Regions from separate parts of the Tatumella sp. JGM94 genome, predicted to be linked through region 2. Evidence: predicted binding sites of a transcription regulator. Region 2 holds the regulator's gene; the other holds the start of a gene.

Region 1 (8,236 bases), on a different contig from region 2:
ACTTCAGGCACTGGATGCCGTTATCCGCGAACGGGGCTTCGAGCGTGCCGCACAAAAGCTTTGCATTACCCAGTCGGCGGTGTCACAGCGCATTAAACAGCTGGAAAACCTGTTTGGTCAGCCGCTGCTGGTCAGAACTGTCCCGCCCCGTCCGACAGAACAAGGCCAGAAATTACTGGCCCTGCTGCATCAGGTAGAAATGCTGGAAGAACAATGGCTGGCAGACGAAAGCGGCAGCAGTACTCCGTTATTACTGTCGATTGCGGTTAACGCTGACAGCCTGGCGACCTGGTTGCTGCCGGCACTGAAAGACGTACTGGCCGATTCACCGGTCCGGCTGAATTTACAGGTGGAAGATGAAAGCCGTACCCAGGAACGTTTGCGGCGCGGCGAGGTGGTCGGTGCTGTCAGTATCCAGCCACAGGCACTGCCGAGTTGTCTGGTTGACCAACTGGGGGCACTGGATTATCTGTTTGTTGCTTCACCTGAATTTGCCAGACGCTATTTCCCGAACGGGGTTACCCGCCCGGCCCTGTTAAAAGCACCGGCGGTGGCCTTTGATCATCTGGATGATATGCATCAGGCGTTTTTGCAGCAATATTTCGACCTGCCTCCCGGCAGTGTGCCCTGCCATATTGTCAATTCATCAGAGGCTTTTGTTCAGCTGGCCAGGCAGGGCTCGGTGTGCTGTATGATCCCGCATTTACAGATCGGCGGCGAGCTGGCGCGCGGTGAACTGGTGGATTTAACCCCCGGCCTGTTCCAGCGGCGGATGCTGTACTGGCACCGTTTCGCTCCGGAAAGCCGTTTAATGCGCCGGGTGACGGATGCATTACTGGAACACGGCCATGGCGTACTACGCCAGGGCGAATTTGCTGACTGAGCAGCCCCGGCCACCGGAGAGGCTCAGTCAGGGAACCGCAGGCTGCTGCGGTTTCAGTTCGAAGACGACACTTAGCTGGTCATCAAAACTGACACTCTGCTGCTGATAGGTTTCTTCCGGGCTAGTCTCTGCACTGGCTTTTGCCAGTCCGTAGAAGCGCATTACCGGCTGTGGCTGAGGTTGCTGAGCATGATAGCGGATACTCCAGACCGGTCCCAGTTGTGCATTAAAACCTTTGGCTACCGCCTGTGCCTGACTGATAGCATCTTTTATCGCCTCATCCCGTGCCTGCAGCTGATAACGTGCCGCGTCGCTGACTGCCGGGGTGACAGCACGGATTTCATCTAACCCTGAATTCAGGGCCCCTTCCAGCAGCGTATTCAGCCTGTCTATATGACGCACCGTTACGCTTACCTGACGTTCTGCCTGGTAACCGGTCAACTGTGCTGTTCCCTGTTTGCTGTAATCATATTGCGCGCGGGTGGAGATATTGGCGGCATCAATGTCCTTACTATCAATACCGTTTTTCTTCAGAAAATCGAAATAGAGCGCCACCCGCTGGTCGGCCTGTTTTTTCGCCTGTGCGGCCTGTTTGTCGGTCACCCGGACATCAATACTGAGGGTAGCCATATCAGGTTTGACCTTTACCAGCGCCTGACCGGTCACCGCAATATGGGGTGAATCGGGCGATTCGGCCGCAATAACCGGCAGGGATGATACCCCTGCAGCGAAGATAGCCGGGATAACCAGCGACTGTAATTTCACAATACGGCTCCTGTCTGTGGATGTCAGCCCGTGAATACAGGCAGTGATAACTGATTGGAGTCACGGGAATACGGAAAGTTCTGCGGCACTGCTGTTATCTGTCTGCCCGCAGCATTAGCAGACCTTCGGCAGCCAGGCGGAGTGCCAGATAAAACATCATCCCGGCCACCAGCAAATTAATCACCTGCCGGGGGCGGCCACGCTTCAGTAACGGTGACAATCCGCTGGCCAGTAATGCCAGAGCATAAAACCAGACGACCGATGCCGTCACTGCCCCCAGCGCAAACCAGATACGTGACGGGGCCGGAACCTGACTGCCCAGGCTCCCGAGCACTACAAAGGTATCCAGATAGACATGGGGATTCAGCCAGGTGACGGCAATTAAGGTTAAGAGTATTTTAACGCGTTGCTGTGCCAGCGGGGGCTGTCCGGCGCTTTCAGCCACAGGCCGCCACACCTGACGAAGTGTACCGGCGGCATACCACAGCAGGAAAGCACAGCCTGCCCAGGTAATACACTGCAATGCCAGCGGCGATTGCTGCAGAATTGTACTGCCACCAAAAATACCGGCACAGATAAGCAGCACATCACTGAGGATACAGAAGCTGGCAGCCATCAGTGCATAACGGCGTAAAACTCCCTGATTAAGGATTAAGGTATTCTGCGGGCCCAGTGGCAGAATAAGTGCCAGCCCGAGGGTAATTCCCTGTAAATAGAATAACATAGACAAACTCCGATTAATGAATGGGCAGAGTCTGGCGATTTCCGGGCAGAAAAGGAAATGGAAAGAACTTATCGATAATTAGAAAAAATAATAATCCGGGGGGAGTTGGCGGGCCTGTCCGCCAGAAAACTGGCGGCAGGCCATCATCATAATTACTGTTTGCCGTCGATAGCCGGCGCAGAATTATTCACGATATGTACATCCATTTGCGGGTAAGGGATACCAATATTATTTGCATCCAGTGCCCGTTTGAAACCGGCCATCAGGTCCCAGTAAGTCTGGGTCTGATCGTTATAGGTGGTCCAGCAACGAACAACGATATTCAGCGTTGACGCCCCCATTTCGTTCAGGGCAACCACAATCGGTTTATCCTGAATTACACGCGGCTCAGCTTCCACCACTTTGCGCAGTACCGAAAACACTTCGTCGATATCTGCATCATAAGAGACACCGATAATAAACTGGCTGCGGCTCATTGGCTCACGGCTGTAGTTGATAATTTTGCCGGAAATAATGCTGCCGTTCGGCACCACAATAATCTTCCCGTCACTGCTTTTCAGGGTCGTAGAGAAGATTTGTACACTCAGTACGGTACCGGCAGCGCCGTTGATGTCCACGTATTCACCGACACGGAACGGACGCAGGGTAACCAGCAATACACCTGCCGCAAGGTTCGACAGAGAACCTTGTAATGACAGGCCCACCGCCAGACCAACGGCACCCAGTACAGCGATTACCGAGGCGGTCTGTACACCGACACGGCTAAGGGCGGCGATTAAGGTAAAGGCGATAACACCGTAACGTACCAGTACCGCCAGAAAGTCGGCCACCGTCTGATCGATACTGCGGGCCAGCAGAACTTTGTTCAGGGCGTTTGATACCACGCGGGCAACCAGAAAACCAAAAAAGAGGATGGCAATGGCAGCCGCAATATTGACGACATAACCCAGCAACAGTTCCTGGTTACGTGCCAGCCAGCTGCCGGCATTATGAATGCTATCTACGACGTTTATGTCTTGCATCAAATAATCCTGTAATAAAAATTCCTGAGTGAATCAAGGGTAGCTGATTTACCAGCTGCTCAGCGCAAAGGGTAAACAATAAATGGCTGAATGCCAAATCCGGTAACCGCTGAACGGTGATTTTTAAGACACTGTTACCTGATATTACCGGTCCGACGGCCGTGGCCGCCAGGCTGATAATCCGCGGTTTTACCGGCCGGAGGCAGGCGGCGGAAGTACAGCAATACAGTCCGCCCCGTTGGCCCCGGGATAAGGTGAGCCCCTGCTGCCGCGCGGATGACAGAAATAAAAAAGCCCGCCGGGCGGCGGGCTTTCCGATAACAGTCTCGATTTACAGGCGATCGATAGCGTTCAGCTCTCTGAATGCCTGCTCTACGCGTTCCACCATTGAACTCTGGGCGGCACGTAACCAGACACGCGGATCATAGTATTTTTTGTTCGGCTTATCGGCACCTTCCGGGTTACCCAACTGCGACTGCAGGTAACCTTCGTTCTTTTTGTAGAACTCAAGAATACCGTGCCAGTTAGCCCACTGGGTATCAGTATCGATGTTCATTTTAATGACACCGTAACCGATAGACTCTTTGATTTCTTCCGGGGTCGAACCTGAACCACCATGGAAGACAAAGTTCAGTGCATTGTGCGGCAGACCATGTTTTTCGCTGACATAGTCCTGAGAATTACGCAGGATTTTTGGTGTCAGCTGAACGTTACCTGGTTTATAAACACCGTGCACGTTACCGAAAGAGGCTGCGATAGTGAAATTCGGGCTGATTGCGCTCAGCTTCTGGTAAGCATAGTCGACATCTTCCGGCTGGGTATACAGAGCCGAGTTATCCAGATGTGAGTTATCGACACCATCTTCTTCACCGCCGGTACAACCCAGTTCAATTTCCAGCGTCATACCCATTTTAGCCATACGGGCCAGGTATTTACTGCTGATTTCAATGTTTTCTTCCAGTGACTGCTCTGACAGGTCAATCATATGGGAAGAGAACAGAGGTTTACCGGTTTTGGCAAAGTGCGCTTCACCGGCATCCAGCAGGCCGTCGATCCACGGCAGCAGTTTTTTCGCGCAATGGTCAGTATGCAGGATCACTGGCACACCATAAGCTTCAGCCATCAGATGCACATGATGGGCACCGGCAATCGCACCCATAATAGATGCGCCCTGCGGTTTGTCAGTTTTATAGCCTTTACCGGCGATAAAAGCAGCACCACCGTTAGAGAACTGAATAATGACCGGGGCTTTTACTTTCGCTGCGGCTTCAAGTACCGCGTTAATTGAGTCACTGCCCACACAGTTTACCGCAGGCAGAGCAAAGTGGTTTTCTTTGGCAACTTTAAAGATTTTCTGAACATCTTCACCAGTAACTACACCGGGTTTTACGAAATCAAAAATTTTAGACATAACATTGTCCTGTTTCGTTGGCCGTATACGGAAGCCCGTCAATCGGGAAAAATCGATGTGGCCTGACGGCCACATCTGCTGCTGAATTACTGTTTTGCGCGCTCTTCCAGCATCGCAACCGCCGGAAGTTTTTTGCCTTCGACAAACTCAAGGAAAGCACCACCGCCGGTGGAAATATAAGAAATTTTATCTTCAAGACCGAACAGGTCGATTGCCGCCAGGGTATCACCGCCGCCTGCCACAGAGAATGCATCGCTATCAGCGATAGCGTTGGCAACAATTTCAGTTCCTTTACGGAAATTAGGGAATTCGAACACGCCGACCGGACCATTCCACAGGATGGTTTTGGCTTCTTTAAGAATTTTAGCCATCGCCAGGGCAGTTTCGTAACCGAAGTCCATAATTTCTTCGTTGTCTTTAATCTCGCTGACGCGCTTAACCGTGGCCGGAGCCGTTTCAGAGAACTCAGTCCCTACACGGGAATCGGTCGGTACCGGGATACCGTACTGGTCGCGCAGTTTTTTCGCTGCATCGACAAACTCAGGCTCGTACAGTGATTTACCCACTTTGTTGTCGATAGCCACAAATGTATTCGCAATACCGCCACCGACAATCACCGTGTCGGCAATGTTAACCAGTGATTGTAATACATCAAATTTGGTCGAGACTTTTGAACCACCGACCACTGCAACCATCGGCCGGGCCGGATTACTCATTGCTTTACCCAGCGCTTCCAGCTCTGCAGACAGTAACGGGCCGGCACAGGCGATAGGGGCAAATTTACCCACCCCGTGGGTCGAGGCCTGGGCACGGTGTGCCGTACCAAAAGCATCCATCACAAACACATCACAGAGTTCGGCATATTTTTTCGACAGGGTTTCGTCGTCTTTTTTCTCACCTTTGTTAAAACGGACGTTCTCCAGAACGACCAGTTCACCAGGCTGAACCTCAACCCCGTCCAGATAATCTTTAGCCAGTTTTACGCTGGTGTCGCCCAGTTTATCTTTCAGGTAGTTAACCACAGGCAACAGGGAGAATTCTTCGTTGTATTCACCTTCGGTCGGACGTCCCAGGTGAGAGGTAACCATGACTTTAGCCCCCTGTTTCAGGGCAGATTCAATCGTTGGCAATGATGCACGAATACGGGCATCAGACGTTACTTTCCCGTCTTTTACCGGCACATTAAGATCGGCACGAATCAGTACACGTTTACCCGCAAGATCCAGATCGGTCATTTTAATCACAGACATGGTGAATCCTCTCGTTAACTCTCATAAGTTTTGCCAGGCGCTATCACGCCTTACCTGAAATTACCTGCAGACATTGCTAACGTAGTATCCAGCATCCGGTTAGCAAAGCCCCATTCGTTATCGCACCATACCAGGGTTTTCACCAGGTGCTTACCACTGACCCGCGTCTGGGTGCCATCGACAATAGCACTGTGGGGAGCATGGTTAAAATCAACCGACACTAACGGTAATTCCGTGTAATCGACTATACCACGAAATATCCCCTGCGCAGCGTTGTGCAACACTTCGTTAACCCGTGCTGCTGTCACCGGTGTTTCCAGCGTAACACTCAGATCGATGGCCGTCACATTGATTACCGGTACCCGTACCGCGATGGCTTCAAAGCGATCGGCAAACTTCGGCAGTATCCTTGTGATCCCGGCCGCCAGCCGGGTATCGACCGGAATAATCGACTGACTGGCCGCACGGGTACGGCGTAAGTCGTCATGATACGCATCCAGCACCTGCTGGTCGTGCATCGATGAATGAATAGTGGTTACCGTACCCGATACGATACTGAAAGCATCATCCAGTAATTTAATCACCGGGATAATACAATTTGTGGTACAGGAAGCATTAGAGACAATCCGGTCTTCGGCTTTCAACTGCTGATGGTTGACACCGTAAACCACGGTTGCGTCCAGATCGTTGCCTCCCGGATGAGAAAACAGCACTTTTTTTGCCCCGGCCGCCAGATGCGCTTCACCGTCGGCCCGGCTGCCATATTTACCGGTACAGTCCAGCACAATATCAATATCCAGTTCACGCCACGGCAGCCCTGAAATCTGTGGCTGGTGCAGTAAGCGAATGCTGTCACGGCCTACTTTCAGTACTTCATCTTCCAGCCGTACCTCATAGGCAAAACGACCATGGCTGGTGTCATACTTCAGTAAATGGGCGATACCCTGGCTGTCGGCCAGTTCATTAATCGCCACCACGGAAATATCCGTATGTCTGCCAGTTTCATACAAGGCCCGTAATACGCCACGGCCAATACGCCCAAAACCATTTATCGCAATTCTGATGGTCATTTTACCCGGATTACCCTTACCTGCCGTGACGTTAACCGTGATTCACGTCACTGCTGTCAGTTTAACTACCACTGCATTGTCGGTTCATTCGCCGTTGCAATCGCTCAACTGAAACGCTTCAGCTGAGAATAGTTCATGGCATGCGGCACGGGAATGACTGAGATCAACTGCAATTCTAATAATTAGATCAGCTTCACATTTTTAGCCACCGATTGTGCATAAAAAGCACAGTCAGCCTTTAGTGTAGCTAAAAAAAAACAGCATGACAGAACGCTGCCATGCTGTGATATTTAACCGATCGTCAGACTACCGTTTACAGCAGGGCGCTGGCTTTAGCCACCACATTGTCAACCGTAAAACCGAACTCAGCAAATAACTGCTCTGCCGGGGCGGATTCGCCGAAGCTGGTCATACCGACAATCGCACCGTTCAGCCCGGTATATTTATACCAGTAGTCCGCAATACCCGCTTCCACGGCCACACGGGCGCTGACTGCCGCCGGCAGTACTGACTCGCGGTAAGCGGCATCCTGCTTATCAAACGCATCGGTGGACGGCATAGAAACCACCCGCACTTTACGGCCATCGGCACTCAGTTTATCTGCCGCCGCCACAGCCAGGGAGACTTCTGAACCGGTGGCAATCAGGATCAGTTCCGGCTGACCGTCACAGTCTTTCAGGATATAACCGCCACGGGCCACGTTTGCCAGCTGCTCTGCGCTGCGCGGCTGCTGGGTCAGGTTCTGACGGGAGAAAATCAGAGCCGTAGGTCCGTCCTGACGCTCGATAGCATATTTCCAGGCCACCGCAGACTCCACCTGGTCACACGGACGCCAGGTGCTCATATTCGGGGTGGTACGCAGGCTGGCAATCTGTTCTACCGGCTGATGGGTCGGGCCGTCTTCACCCAGACCAATAGAGTCATGGGTATAGACCAGGATCTGACGGATTTTCATCAGTGCGGCCATACGTGCGGCATTACGCGCATATTCGACAAACATCAGGAAAGTTGCAGTGTACGGCAGGAACCCCCCGTGCAGTGCCAGGCCATTGGCGATAGCCGTCATACCGAATTCACGGACACCGTAATGGATGTAGTTACCGGCCGCATC
Region 2 (8,236 bases):
ACAAAGTTGATTTGATGGTCGGTGTGGTACCGATCGTTAATCTGGAATGGATTCAGAAACTGGTCAGAGACACCGGCGAACGCGGCCACTCCCGTGAAGCGGTGATGGATTCGGTGGTACGGTCGATGGATGACTATATTAACTATATCACTCCGCAATTTTCCCGGACCCATATTAACTTTCAGCGGGTACCGACGGTTGATACGTCTAATCCGTTCGCAGCAAAGACCATCCCTTCACTGGATGAGAGTTTGGTGGTGATCCATTTCCGGGGGTTGGAAGAGATTAATTTCCCGTATTTACTGGCGATGATCCACGGGGCATTTATTTCACATATCAATACGCTGGTCGTGCCGGGAGGCAAGATGGGGCTGGCCATGGAGCTGATTATGACACCGCTGGTGAAACAATTGATCGAACAGCGCGCTCCCCGCTAATACGTCCGGATGCCAGACAGCATCCGGACACCATGAACTTACAGACTTATCACTTCAACACTGTGGGTAACATCAACCCCTTTACCCAGCATTAAAGCAACCGAGCAATATTTTTCAGCCGAAAGTGAAACTGCACGCTCTACCGCTGTATCGGCCAGGTTATGCCCGGTGACAATAAAGTGAAGATTAATATGGGTAAACAGACGCGGCGCTTCTTCGCGACGCTGCGATGTCAGTTTAACTTCACAGTCTGTCACATCATGACGGCCTTTCTGCAAAATAGACACCACGTCAATGGCACTACAGCTTCCGGTAGCCATCAAAACCATTTCCATCGGGCTGGGAGCTTTGTCACCGGCATTACCATCCATAAGGACCTGATGTCCCGAGGCTGATTCCCCGATAAAACTCAACCCTTCAACCCATTTTACGCGTGCCTGCATTGTTCTTACTCTCAGTTTATTAAATATCTGTCAGATTACTCCTTCACAGGATAAACGGCAATCTGCGGGCAATGACCCGGGCCAGACAATACAACAGGAGACAGTTTCCTCAGGGTATGCTACAAACAGAGGGGTAGATAATTTTTACCCGATTACAACCATGGCAAAACGGTCGTCTTCACCAGAGTAAGTGTCACTGGGTCACCGCGAATGTCAGACAAAAAAGCCCTATGATTTCAAAGCCCCACAGGATCTTACCCCCTGTGTTTCCGGCACGATTACAACAGAAGGATACAAGAGAATGGTTCTTGGTAAACCACAAACAGACCCTACATTAGAATGGTTCCTGTCCCATTGTCATATTCACAAATATCCCTCCAAAAGCACCCTGATCCATCAGGGTGAAAAAGCGGAAACTCTCTATTATATAGTGAAAGGCTCCGTTGCTGTTCTGATTAAAGATGAAGAAGGAAAAGAGATGATCCTCTCTTATCTGAATCAGGGCGATTTTATTGGAGAACTGGGATTATTTGAGGAAGGCCAGGAACGTACTGCCTGGGTGCGCGCCAAAGTTGCCTGTGAGGTTGCGGAGATTTCTTACAAGAAATTCCGTCAGCTTATTCAGGTGAATCCCGAAATTCTGATGCGCTTATCATCACAGATGGCACGCCGTTTACAGGTAACGTCGGAAAAAGTCGGTAATCTGGCCTTTCTTGACGTTACCGGACGCATTGCCCAGACCCTGCTTAACCTGGCACGTCAGCCCGATGCAATGACTCATCCTGACGGAATGCAGATCAAAATTACCCGTCAGGAGATCGGCCAAATCGTCGGTTGTTCCCGCGAAACCGTCGGCCGGATCCTGAAAATGCTGGAAGATCAGAACCTGATTTCAGCCCACGGGAAAACCATCGTCGTCTACGGTACCCGTTAACGGATCATACTGTCCGCTGCACGGCAGGTGACTGCCGTGTCTTGTTTATTATTGACCTGCGGTTGTATCTGATGTGGCGCAGAATTGTTTATCACCCTGAAGTTAACTATGCCTTGCGCCAGACACTTATCCTGTGTCTTCCTGTCGCCGCCGGATGGCTGGCCGGCGATCTGCAGAAAGGTCTGCTGTTTTCTCTGGTACCAGCCTGCTGCAATATCGCCGGACTGGATACCCCGCATCGCCATTTTTTTAAGCGAATTGTTATCGGCGGTACTCTGTTTGCGCTCAGTAGTTTCTTACTACAGTGGCTGCTGCTGCGTAATGTCCCGTTACCGTTTATTGTCGGTGCGCTTCCATTATTAATCGGAGTATGCGGTGAAATAAGCCCGTTGCATGGACGTCTGCTACCGGGGTCCCTGATCGCCATGACATTTACGCTGAGCCTGGTCGGACGAATGCCCCTGTGGGGCCCCCCTTTGCTCTATGGCTGCGGTACTTTATGGTACGGACTGTTTAACTGGTACTGGTTCAGGCTGTCTAAGGATCAGCCGCTGCGTGAAACACTCAGCCTGTTATACCGCGCTCTGGCGAAATATTGCGAGGAAAAATATACTCTGCTCAGCAGCAGTGATTATGATAAATCATTACCCGCATTACTGAATTACCAGCAGAAAGTCGTCGATTTAATCACCACCGCCTATCAGCAAATCCATATGCTTTCCGCGGAAAAAAACAGCCGTGAAAAATACCTGATCCGTACCTTTATGATGGCAGAAGACCTGCAGGAGCATATTTCAGTGACTCTCAGCCAGAGTGAGGATGTCAGAGATCTGGTACAGAAAAGTCAGTCGGGAGAAATTATCAAACGCACCGCTAATCTGGTTGCCGGACAACTGCGCAAGACCGCCGATAATATCCTTTATCACCAGATTCCGGCGGACTTTTCGATGCGTGAGTCTCTGTCAGAATTACAGAATATCGTCCGCCAGTACCCTGATAACCCTGTCGGCCAGTTCTATCTGTACCATTTCAGTAAAATTGCAACAGTACTGCAAACAAGGAAACCACTCTACCGCCGTGACCTTATGGCAGACAGCCAGCGACGACTGCCCTTGCTGGCCGCATTACGCAGCTATATTTCGTTAAAGTCTGTCGCCCTGCGGACTGCCGGCCGTTTTTCGGTCATGCTGATGACGGCCAGTACTCTGGCCCTGTCTTTGAATATGCCGAAGCCCTACTGGGTATTAATGACCATTATTCTGGTCAGTCAGAACAGTTATGCTGCAACCCGGGTCCGGATTCAGCACCGTGCCCTCGGCACATTTGCCGGCCTGATGATTGCCGCCTGGTCTCTGAAAATGGCCGCGCCGGAATCGGTGATCCTGCTGACAATGTTATTGCTGACCTTGTTCAGTAATCTCTTTTCCCGTCAGTACTACGGCTGGGCAACCATTGGTTTCACCGTCACTGCAGTATACAGCCTGCAGTTACTGTCCCTTAACGGGGTGAATTTCCTGGTGCCCCGCCTGCTGGATACCCTGCTGGGGTGCCTGATTGCTTTCGCCGGCATGCTATGGCTATGGCCGCAGTGGCAAAGTGCCCTGTTACGAAAAAATGCCCTGGATGTCCTGGAGACCTATCAGCATGCCCTGCAGATCTTACTTGCTCCGCAGCACACCGCCGATGAGTTAGAAAGTATCAGAATCAAGGTAAACCAGCGGCATAATGCCCTTTTCAGTTCAATGAACCAGGCTATGCAGGAACCCGGCTTTAATACTGAATATCTGAACGAAATGCATCTGTGGGTTACCCATAGCCAGTTTATTGTCGAACATATTAATGTGCTGACGACGCTTGCCCATGAACATACTATGCTCAGCCCCGGGCTGGCCCGCAGCTACCTGGAGTCCTGTGAGATTGCATTACAACAATGTCAGCAGCGCCTGAGTTACCAGAGTGAAGATGACCGCAGCAGTGCGGTAATGGATACTCCCGACAAGGTTCCTCTGGGGCCGGTAACCATTATGGAGCGGCAGCTCGATCAGATATTAAGCCACCTGAGAGTTATGCGGACTATTTCGTCGATTGTCTGGCGACAACGTCCCCGTCACGGACAGTGGCTGATAAATAAGAAAAAGAAAGTCTGAAGCAAACCCGCCAGCGTCCGCAAGGAGGCTGGCGGTCAGTAAGTTAGCCAAATACCTTTCCGACGGCTACGGATAAACGGGCCATTCCTTCACGTATGTCCTGCTCGGTGATCACCAGTGAGGGGGCAAAACGGATAACACCGCTACCTGCCGTAAGGATCATCACACCTTCGGCCGCTGCCGCATGTAACAAATCCCGGGCCTTCGGCTGATACTGTGGCTTCAGTTCTGCTCCGATCAACAGCCCCTTGCCGCGAATCTCACTGAACAGCGAAAAATGCCGGTTAATTTTTTCCAGCTCCTCTGTAAACCACTGACGCCGTATTTCTACACCCTGTAAGACCTCAGGGGTGTTAATCGTATCGAGCGCAGTTTCTGCGATAGCGCAAGCCAGAGGGTTACCCCCATAGGTTGTCCCATGGGTACCGGGAGACATCGCTGATGCAATTTCATTTGTTGTCAGCATTGCACTCACAGGGAAACCGCCCCCCAGCGCTTTGGCCGTGGTCAGAATATCGGGGGTCACACCATAATGTTCATAGGCAAATAATTTGCCGCTGCGGCCCATACCACTCTGCACTTCGTCCATCACCAGTAACGCCTGATGCTGATCACATAAATCCCTCAGCCCTTGCATAAACTCAGGTGTTGCCGGGGTAATGCCTCCTTCTCCCTGAATAGGTTCCAGAACAACCGCACAGGTATGATCGTCAATAACGGCTTTTACTGCCCCGAGATCATTAAAAGGAACATGCACTATATCGGCAGGTTTCGGCCCGAAACCGTCCGAATATTTTGGCTGGCCACCCACTGACACGGTAAATAACGTACGGCCATGGAACCCGTGGTGAAAAGCAATAATTTTGGTTTTATAAGGGCTATGGCGTACCGATGCGTAGTAACGGGCCAGTTTAAATGCGGCTTCATTGGCTTCGGCCCCGGAGTTGGCGAAAAATACCCGTTCGGCAAACGTTGCGTCAGTCAGCTTACTGGCGAGGCGCAGTGCCGGCTCATTAGTAAACACATTACTGGTATGCCACAGGGTTTCACCTTGTGTTTTCAGGGTGTCGACCAATGCCGGGTGGCAATGGCCCAGGGCAGTTACCGCAATTCCACCGGAGAAATCGACATACTCTTTACCCTGCTGATCCCAGACCCGACTGCCTTTACCTTTGACTGGCACAAACTGAGCGGGTGCATAAACAGGCAAAATGACCTGATCAAACGTTTCCCGGTTAACTGCTATCGTCTCTTTTGCCATTGAATTGTCCGCCTGATTTATCCGTGCATGAAAATATAAATAATAAGTCAAAAAATATGCATAAAAAATCAACCAAAGGCAAATATTAACCGGCCTGTTCGACAAAATTTTTCAATAACTGAAGTCCCTGCTCACTCATAATGCTTTCAGGATGAAACTGAACGCCTTCAATGGGTAATGTTTTATGCTTTATCCCCATAATTTCATCAAACTGCCGCTCCGATTCACTCCGGGCGGTGACTTCAAAGCACTCAGGCAGTGATTCTGCTTCCGCAACTAACGAATGGTAGCGGGTCACGGTCAGAGGATTATTCAGACGTCTGAATACCCCCTTGTCATTGTGGGTAATCACTGAGGTTTTACCATGCATCGGCTGACGGGCACGTACCACCTTACCCCCGAAAGCGACAGTAATCGCCTGATGCCCAAGGCATACACCCAGAATAGGTATTTTACCGGCGAAATATCTGATGGCCTCAACCGAGACTCCGGACTGATCCGGAGTACAGGGTCCCGGAGAAATCACCAGATGGCTTAAAGGTAATGCAGCAATTTCGGGGAGAGTAATAGCGTCGTTGCGTACTACCCTGACCTCAACACCGGTCACGGAAAAATACTGGTACAGATTCCAGGTAAAGGAATCGTAGTTATCGATAAGAAGTAACATGGCTGGTATGCCCCGCCTGACTGTCAGACGCATCGTCTGGTTATCTGTACTCCGGGCAGAGACTGAACCAGTAGCAGGGTATTTATCCTCCGGACTGCTGGCCAGTGTCCACTGGCCTGTCATTGTTACGGCAATACTTTCGCAGAAAGAATAGTGACCGGTTTTACAGGAACGTTCTGATAAGGGCCGATATTGGAGGTCTGAACCCGGGCAATATTATCGGCAACATCCATCCCTTTAATCACCTTACCAAATACTGCGTAACCAAAATCACGCTGGCCGTGATCCAGAAATGCGTTATCTGCGACGTTAATAAAGAACTGGCTGGTCGCACTGTCAGGATCAGCGGTACGGGCCATGGCAATAGTACCGCGCAGATTACGCAGCCCATTATCAGCTTCATTCTTAATAGGCGCACCGACAGGTTTTTGCGTCATATCGGCAGTAAAGCCTCCGCCCTGAATCATAAAACCCGGAATGACCCGATGAAACACAGTGTTGTTATAAAAACCACTATTAACGTAGCTTACAAAATTTTTGACGCTCACCGGGGCTTTTTGATCATTAAGCGCCAGTTCAATATTACCTGCTGAAGTTGTCAGCAGTACATGAGTATCAGCCAGTACCGATGCTGAAGAAAGAGCCAGCAACGCGACGGCAGCCGCCAGAGTACGTTTCAACATAAAAACTCCCTGATTGAATAAACCACACGGAAAACGAAGCTAATTGTAGAGAGATCACAGCAGGAGAACCAGATATTTACCTGCAGGCCATCTGCTGGCCGCAGGAAAAGATCATTACCGGTATAAAAATATGTGAATAAGATCATATTATTGATGAAATAAGAAAATGATGTTTCATTGATTATTTATCAGGATCACGGTTCACTCTATAATCCCATGGGATAATTCTCACCTTTCTTCTTACTAGGGTCTCTAACAATGACAAAGACCAATCTGACTGGCCTGACCTGGATCAGCTTTTTTTCCTATGCCCTGACCGGCGCATTAGTAATTGTGACCGGGATGGTCATGGATAATATTGCCCAGTACTTTAATGTTCCCGTATCAAGCATGAGTAATACTTTTACTTTTCTTAATACAGGGATTCTGGTTGCTATCTTCCTTAATGCCTGGCTGATGGAAATTATTCCGTTAAAACGCCAGTTAATCTTCGGGTTTATATTAATGCTACTGGCGATTGGCGGATTAGTCACCGGCCACAGTATCGCTATGTTCTCGGTATGCATGTTTGTACTGGGGGTGGTCAGCGGAATTACTATGTCTATCGGTACCTTCCTGATTACCCACCTTTACCAGGGTCGTCAGCGTGGTTCACGCCTGTTGTTTACTGACTCTTTCTTCAGTATGGCCGGAACCCTGTTCCCGATTATTGCAGGGGTTCTGCTGGCCAGACAACTGCCATGGTATTGGGTGTACTGCTGTATCGGTCTGATTTATGTGGCTATCTTTATTCTGACCTTAATGATTGAATTTCCGGTGCTGACGAAAAAAAGCCACCAACAGCAGGCAGAAAGAGAGAAATGGGGCAGTGGTGTTTTCCTGCTGGCACTGGCGGCACTGTGTTATATCCTCGGTCAGCTGGGCTTTATTTCCTGGGTTCCGGAATATGCCACCAAGAATCTGGGGGTACAGATTTCTGATGCGGGACAGCTGGTCGGTAATTTCTGGACTGCCTATATGGTCGGTATGTGGGTATTCAGTGTGGTACTGCGCTTCGTTGATCTGCAAAAAATCCTCGTGGTTATCACTGCCCTGGCCACTGCACTGATGTACTGGTTTACTCATACAGAAACTGTCGCAATGCTGCATATTATCATTATGATTTTAGGTTTCTTTTCCAGTGCAATTTACACCACCATCATTACTCTGGGTTCACAGCAGACCCGCGTGTCATCACCGAAACTGGTTAACTTTATTCTGACCTGCGGGACTATCGGTACCATGCTGACATTTGTCGTGACCAGCCCGATAGTAGAACACAGCGGACCACATGCGGCACTGATGACCGCCAATGGCTTATACGGGGTGGTATTTATCCTGTGTCTGTTGCTGGGTTTTGTCAGCAAACATCGTCTGAACAATATCGCGCCGGTTAAAGAGTAATCCGTGATTATTCAGCAAAAAACGCCGGATAACCGGCGTTTTTTCTGAGAAATAAAAAAGGACCATCTGCTGATGGTCCCTGCACTGGCTCTGGCTTATTTTCAGCCTTTAGGCCGGGCGACAAAACCTACCGCCTGGTAAACTTTATCCAGTGTCTCACGTGCTCTGCTGCTGGCTTTATCTGCACCTTCTTTCATGATCCGGTTCAGTAACTGTTCATC

Evidence for each region. The regulator CRP, encoded in region 2, controls carbon source genes, mostly activating them, when cyclic AMP is high. The targets are predictions, from matches to a motif close to ATGTGANNNNNNTCACAT.
Region 1: the regulator CRP is predicted to act here: its motif matches at 7,307-7,324, upstream of epd (erythrose-4-phosphate dehydrogenase).

What each region holds. Positions count from the first base shown of each region.
Region 1 covers NZ_JAERJN010000022.1:1,165-9,400, reverse strand. Annotated here, with positions in the region: gene JK216_RS14330 (LysR family transcriptional regulator ArgP) at 1-883, shown strand, start outside; gene JK216_RS14325 (oxidative stress defense protein) at 911-1,648, opposite strand; gene JK216_RS14320 (LysE family transporter) at 1,743-2,372, opposite strand; gene mscS (small-conductance mechanosensitive channel MscS) at 2,525-3,394, opposite strand; gene fbaA (class II fructose-bisphosphate aldolase) at 3,726-4,805, opposite strand; gene pgk (phosphoglycerate kinase) at 4,892-6,055, opposite strand; gene epd (erythrose-4-phosphate dehydrogenase) at 6,106-7,125, opposite strand; partial or broken gene tkt (transketolase) at 7,439-8,236, opposite strand, start outside.
Region 2 covers NZ_JAERJN010000004.1:14,782-23,017, forward strand. Annotated here, with positions in the region: gene JK216_RS04010 (phosphoribulokinase) at 1-437, shown strand, start outside; gene JK216_RS04015 (OsmC family protein) at 476-880, opposite strand; gene crp (cAMP-activated global transcriptional regulator CRP) at 1,182-1,814, shown strand; gene JK216_RS04025 (YccS/YhfK family putative transporter) at 1,886-3,961, shown strand; gene JK216_RS04030 (aspartate aminotransferase family protein) at 4,005-5,222, opposite strand; gene JK216_RS04035 (aminodeoxychorismate/anthranilate synthase component II) at 5,308-5,889, opposite strand; gene ppiA (peptidylprolyl isomerase A) at 6,015-6,572, opposite strand; gene tsgA (MFS transporter TsgA) at 6,831-8,015, shown strand; gene trpS (tryptophan--tRNA ligase) at 8,117-8,236, opposite strand, start outside.